Regions from separate parts of the Blautia sp. JLR.GB0024 genome, predicted to be linked through region 2. Evidence: riboswitches for the same ligand, from Rfam matches in the RefSeq annotation. Region 2 holds a riboswitch; each other region holds the start of a gene.
What was found. A riboswitch is a leader RNA that binds a small molecule or an ion and turns the genes downstream of it on or off. The one in region 2 is predicted to bind ZMP and ZTP.
Positions count from the first base shown of each region.

Region 1: linked by a shared signal. The riboswitch ahead of V8Q34_RS07785 (formate--tetrahydrofolate ligase) and the one ahead of V8Q34_RS13075 (IMP cyclohydrolase) in region 2 are both predicted to bind ZMP and ZTP.
Region 3: linked by a shared signal. The riboswitch ahead of pflB (formate C-acetyltransferase) and the one ahead of V8Q34_RS13075 (IMP cyclohydrolase) in region 2 are both predicted to bind ZMP and ZTP.

Region 1 covers NZ_JBANBF010000002.1:839,474-841,741, forward strand. The annotation lists gene V8Q34_RS07780 (carbohydrate kinase family protein) at 1-824, shown strand, start outside; ZMP/ZTP riboswitch at 917-1,003, shown strand; gene V8Q34_RS07785 (formate--tetrahydrofolate ligase) at 1,116-2,268, shown strand, end outside.
Region 2 covers NZ_JBANBF010000004.1:468,669-470,936, reverse strand. The annotation lists gene V8Q34_RS13080 (phosphoribosylaminoimidazolecarboxamide formyltransferase) at 1-577, opposite strand, end outside; gene V8Q34_RS13075 (IMP cyclohydrolase) at 605-1,318, opposite strand; ZMP/ZTP riboswitch at 1,410-1,488, opposite strand; gene V8Q34_RS13070 (hypothetical protein) at 1,886-2,056, shown strand; gene V8Q34_RS13065 (hypothetical protein) at 2,064-2,268, shown strand, end outside.
Region 3 covers NZ_JBANBF010000001.1:323,790-326,057, forward strand. The annotation lists gene thiD (bifunctional hydroxymethylpyrimidine kinase/phosphomethylpyrimidine kinase) at 1-667, shown strand, start outside; ZMP/ZTP riboswitch at 759-838, shown strand; gene pflB (formate C-acetyltransferase) at 931-2,268, shown strand, end outside.

The sequences.
Region 1 (2,268 bases), on a different contig from region 2:
GAAAAAAGACATCTTTTCTGGGAGTTGTGGGTAAAGACCAGTTCGGTACATCCCTGAGAAATACGCTGAACAGCCTGGGAATCGATACCAGTCATTTGTATGAGGATCAGGAAGTCCACACAACACTGGCGTTTGTCCATACTTTTGAGGATGGAGACAGGGACTTTGCGTTTTACAGAAATCCCGGTGCGGACATGATGCTGAGCGTTGACCAGATAGACGAAGAATACATAAAATCAGCCAGAGCCTTTCATTTCGGCACCCTGTCCATGACCCATGAGGGTGTGCGCCGGGCGACTGCAAAGGCTATTGATATTGCTAGAGAAGCGGGACTTCTCATCTCTTTTGACCCGAACCTGCGCCCTCCGCTGTGGAGCAGCATGGAGCTTGCAAAAGAACAGATCGCATACGGTCTTTCAAAATGTGACCTCCTGAAGATTTCCGAGGAAGAGCTGGAATTCATGACCGGGACGAAAGATGTGAAGGAAGGCGCCCATATGCTGCTGTCCCGGTATCCGAATCTGAAGCTGATGAACGTGACCATGGGAAAAGAGGGAAGCACAGCGTTCCATGAGGGCAGGGAAGTATTCCACGCACCGTTCCTGCAGGAGAATACTATTGAGACAACAGGAGCAGGCGATACCTTCGGTGCATGCGCACTGAATTATGTGCTGGAGCACGGAATTGAGGGTCTTACAGAGGACCAGCTCTATGAAATGCTGGAATTCTCCAACGGAGCTTCCTCTCTTATCACTACAAAGAAAGGGGCACTCCGTGTTATGCCCAAAAAAGAAGAAGTATTAACGTTTATCGCCGGAAAATAGAGTAAAATTGTCGAAATGTTGTTGTGAATTTTTAATATAATACAGCATTGACAGTAATCGGAAATTGTGATAAATTATAGACATAACAAAATAATAGTTTTGATTTCTGACGGATTACAATGTGGAGCACCACAGTGAAATCAAAATGTAAGTGAGAGCCGACCGTCTGGGCAACGTTTGTAATTGTGTAATTGACAAATGTTGCCCTTTTTTTTCAAAAGCATTCATATGCAGACAGCGGCGGAATCATGCAGAAAACAAGACTATTGCCATGAAAAGGAGGGTATTAACATGGGATTCAAAACAGACATCGAAATCGCACAGGAGTGCACAATGGAGCCAATTACCAAGATTGCAGAAAAAGCAGGTATTGATGATAAATATCTGGAGCAGTACGGTAAGTACAAAGCTAAAATTGACTACAATCTGTTAAAAGAATCTGATAAACCGAACGGAAAACTGGTTCTGGTTACAGCTATCAACCCGACACCTGCCGGAGAAGGAAAGACAACCACAACCGTAGGTCTGGCTGATGGCCTTCAGAAATTAGGTAAAAATGTAATGGTAGCGCTCCGTGAGCCATCCCTGGGACCGGTATTCGGTGTAAAGGGCGGTGCTGCAGGCGGCGGTTATGCACAGGTAGTTCCAATGGAAGATATCAACCTGCATTTTACAGGTGACTTCCACGCAATCGGTGCGGCAAACAATCTGCTGGCAGCAATGCTGGATAATCATATTTATCAGGGCAACGACCTGAACATTGACCCAAGAAAGATTACCTGGAGAAGATGTGTTGACATGAATGACCGCCAGCTTCGTTTCGTAGTTGATGGTCTGGGCGGAAAGACAAACGGCTGTCCGAGAGAAGACGGATACGATATCACAGTTGCTTCCGAGATCATGGCTGTTCTGTGTCTGGCAAAAGACATTACAGACCTGAAGGAAAGACTGGGAAGAATCATCGTTGGTTATACATATGGTAAGGTTTCCGAGCAGAAACCTGTTACAGCTCATGACTTACATGCAGAAGGTGCTATGTGCGCACTGCTGAAAGACGCTCTGAAACCGAACCTGGTTCAGACTCTGGAGCATGTACCAGCAATCGTTCACGGCGGACCATTCGCTAATATCGCTCACGGATGTAACTCTGTGATCGCTACCAAGATGGCACTGAAATTAGGCGATTATGCTATCACAGAAGCAGGATTCGGTGCTGACTTAGGCGCAGAGAAATTCCTGGATATCAAATGCCGTATGGCTGGCCTGACACCGAGCGCAGTTGTTATCGTAGCTACTGTACGTGCCCTGAAATACAACGGCGGCGTGCCGAAAGCAGAACTGAACAACGAGAACCTGGAAGCACTGGAAAAAGGTCTCCCGAACTTACTGAAACATGTAAGCAATATCACAAACGTTTACAAACTGCCGTGTGTTGTTGCAATCA
Region 2 (2,268 bases):
GCTCCTGTCTTCCCTGCTCAAATGTGATGCCGAATACCTCTTTATGCTCCAGCGGAGCCGGCTGGTAATCCGGGTCGATCTTGATCACATTGTAGTTGCCGTTCTTTTTCTGTTTCAGGATTTCCAGTGCCTCATCGGTATATCCGGGAGCGATAACACCGTCGGAAACCTCTCTCTTGATCAGCATTGCTGTGTCTTTATCACACACATCAGACAGGGAGATAAAATCTCCGAAGGAGGACATTCTGTCAGCGCCCCTTGCTCTCGCATAGGCACATGCCAGCGGTGATAACTCGCCCATATCGTCTACCCAGTAGATTTTTTTCAGCACATCTGTCATAGGAAGTCCCACTGCCGCGCCTGCCGGAGACACATGTTTAAAGGAAGTTGCTGCCGGAAGCCCTGTGGCTTTTTTCAGCTCTTTCACCAACTGCCAGCCATTAAAAGCATCCAGGAAATTAATATATCCCGGCTTGCCGCTTAAAACTTCGATAGGAAGCTCGCTGCCGTCAGCCACATAGATTCTGGAAGGTTTCTGGTTCGGATTACATCCGTACTTTAACGCTAATTCTTTCATATTCCGATTCTCCTTTATGCTTTTCTATTATTTATTTTTATTCACGATCCTGGTTTCATACTCACCGGTTGCGATATCTATATAACGTACAAACAGAGATACTTTATTGTCCTCATTCAGGCTCTCCCACACATCTTTTGTGAATGCATCGATATCATTGGGAACTCCCACCAGCTTCGGTTCTCCCTCAAAACTCGGCAGCGGATTGCCGTCATGCATATAAGTATGAATGAAATGTCCCTCTCCGTTAACCGGGTTTTCATAGGTAAATGTATAACGGCAGCAGCTCTCAGGATTGCCGTTATTGCTCTTTAAAATAGACATGGCATAGTGGTATGTGCCGTTCTCCACCTGCATGATACCGGAGATTCTCGGTGTATAATTAGGGCCGTCCGGCTCAAATTCACGAGTTCTCAGGGACTGCTCAAAGGAGATTCCCTTTTCCATACCTTCATAGACAGTGTCTGTCTGGTCACCGTTGGTGACGATCGTCTTATTTCCGATCACACGTACCGGTGCATATATAATCAGGCTGGGATCAGTCAGCTTAGACGGGTCAAATGCCTGGGTGCGGATACCCTCTCCCTCTTCAACGAACACACGGTTTCTGCTGTTCTCACTTCTGCCCATGATAAAATATGCAGTAACTGCCTTTGTTCCATCCTCAGACTTACCAATAACAATTCCCCTGCCCGGGTACGCATTTTCTCTCAATTCATTTTCAAGTGATAACATTTTCATGAATTCCTTCTCCTTCTCATTTTGACCATAATAAACTGCTGCCGACCAACCGACAACTTTTCATAACAACAAAAAAAGCCCACACTCTGAACATACTTGCCCAGACGGTCGGCTTCCAACACTTATACTCCCTGTGGTTCATTCCACTTCCGTCAGTCATATAAGCAATTTAAACATTATCACGGAATTCTCCCCTTGTCAACGCTTTTTGACAATTTTTATCAAAAACCTTTCACTCCCATGTTATCCGTATCCTGCAGCCGCTCCTTCCCATGATCAGCCCGGGGAATAAACTCTCCCCGGACAGAATGATTTATAGGACTATAATTTTATTGCGGCAGGACAGATAGTGTGTTAAAATAGAAAAAAGCATATTTTCTAAAAATATATCTAATTTTGGATCCATCCCAGGATTCAGAATATCTTAGAACATTTCATAACAGCAGGCCACTGCCATCCGGCCTGTCCCTTCGGAAAATTCGTGCTTTTATCACCTTTATCAGCAGGGGTTTTCGGAAGAGTGTAAAACCTCCTGCAAGTGACAATTAAATAAAAAGGAGGTTTTACATGGAAGAACAGAGACCACATGTACTGCAGTGGCATCCGGCCTTTTATGCCGGGATACAAATTGAACTGGAGACTGAAGCGAATACTCTGCTTTTTGAGAATGAACATCAGCTTGGAACCAAGCCAAAGGAAATTGATGTATTGATCATCAAAAAGGAAAAGGGGCGATAAAATACCCATGCAGCTCATCTTGACAAAAGAACTGTCAGAAACCCAGAACCTGTGGCTGAAAAGCCTGACTGATGAACTGGAAGAAATCGAAACCGTAAAGCATTTACTTGAGCAATACGGAAAGCATAAAGGAAATATCCTGTATAAATCGGTAATGAATTTAATTGTCCGTGCCAATCAGGAAAAATTCAAGGAGGTGAAAACAATGTGTG
Region 3 (2,268 bases), on a different contig from region 2:
CGGCATCCGGGAAACAGATGCGGAGTTTGTGGCAAAACAGATGGACTGTGTTTTTACGGATATTCGTCCGGATGCAGTAAAAATCGGTATGATACCCAATGAAAAGATTATCCGTGTGATTGCAGAAAAGCTGAAAACATACCAGGTACAGGATGTAGTTTTAGACCCGGTCATGATTTCCACAAGCGGCAGCAGACTCATGTCCAAAGATGCGCAGGAAGCTCTGAAAGAAGAGCTTTTTCCTCTGGCAGCAGTGGTGACACCAAATCTTATGGAGGCGGAGGCACTCTGCGGATTTTCTGTCAGTACACCGTGTGAGATGGAGCGGGCAGCAGAAAAAATAGCGTGTTACGGTTCCGGCGCTGTCCTTTTAAAAGGCGGACATCTGGCAGATGGAGCTGATGACCTGCTGTATGAGAAAGGAAAATACATCTGGTTCTCTTCAAAGAGGATAGAAAATCCAAATACACACGGAACAGGATGTACACTTTCCTCGGCTATTGCCTGCAATCTTGCCGCCGGATACGCCCTGGAAAGAGCAATTAAGAACGCAAAAAATTATCTGACCGGTGCGCTGCAGGATGGACTTAATCTGGGTGCGGGCAGTGGTCCTTTGAACCACATGTACAGATTACCGCCTTTTGCAAATGGCTATCCATTCCGGTAATAAGTAATCTTTTCTGCAGCAATGTATACTAAAAAGAACATAAAAGTTCCATTCCTTTTATTGACAATTCTTAAAAAAATGCTTTATACTACAAGTGTTATATGACTGGCGGAAGTGGAATGAACCACAGGGAGTATAACGTTGATTTAGCCGACCGTCTGGGCAGAAGCTGTCTGGATAGGACCGGCTTTTTTTAATGAGTCCGGTCACATTACAGTACAGTTTCCGACACAATTATTGTCTTAGAAGGAGGACTTGCAAAGATGAATAACTTCAAACAATGGGATGGATTTAAAGGTAGAATCTGGAAGGAAGAAGTCAACACACGTGACTTTATCCAGCACAACTACGCGCCGTATGAAGGAAACCAGGACTTCCTGGAAGGACCCACAGAAGCCACGGAAAAACTCTGGTCTGCACTTTCAAAACTGCAGAAAGAGGAGCGTGCAAAAGGCGGCGTTCTGGATATGGATACGGAAATCGTATCCTCACTGACTTCCCATGGGCCGGGCTATATCAGTGAAGAATTAAAAGACCTGGAAAAGGTAGTGGGGCTGCAGACCGACAAACCGCTGAAAAGGGCATTTATGCCTTACGGTGGTATCAAAATGGCGGAAGATTCCTGCACATCCAATGGCTACACACCGGCTCCGGAACTTCATAAAATCTTTACAGAATATCACAAAACGCATAATCAGGGTGTTTTCGATGCGTACACACCGGAGATGAAAAAAGCCCGTCATAACAAGATTATCACAGGACTTCCGGATACCTACGGCCGCGGCCGTATTGTAGGTGACTACAGAAGAGTGGCACTTTACGGTATTGATTTCCTGATGGAAAAGAAAAAAGAAGATTACGATAACTGCGGCTGCGGTATCATGACAGATGAGATCATCCGTCAGAGAGAGGAAATCACCATGCAGTACCGCGCTCTGGCCGATATGAAGAAAATGGCTCAAAGCTATGGATACGATATCTCCAAACCGGCCGAGAATGCCAAAGAAGCAGTCCAGTGGCTGTATTTCGGCTATCTGGCAGCCATCAAGACACAGAACGGCGCTGCCATGAGCGTGGGCCGTGTGGGAACCTTCCTGGATATCTATATTCAGAGGGATTTGGAAAATGGCATGCTGACAGAGAAAGAGGCACAGGAACTGGTTGACCATTTTATCATGAAACTGAGAATGGTTAAATTTGCCCGCGTTCCTTCTTACAACCAGCTCTTCTCCGGCGACCCGGTCTGGGCTACCGTGGAGGTGGCAGGTATGGGACAGGACGGCCGTTCCATGGTGACAAAGACGGACTACAGAATCCTTCACACACTGGAGAATATGGGACCTGCGCCGGAACCGAACCTGACGGTCCTCTACTCATCCAGGCTGCCTGAAAACTTCAAGAAATATGCTGCTTATATCTCTGTGGAGACCAGTTCCATCCAGTATGAGAATGATGATGTGATGCGCCCTGTATGGGGAGATGATTACTCCATCTGCTGCTGTGTATCAGCTACACAGACCGGAAAAGAGATGCAGTTCTTCGGTGCCCGGGCAAACCTGGCAAAATGCCTCTTATACGCTGTCAACGGCGGTTTGGATGAG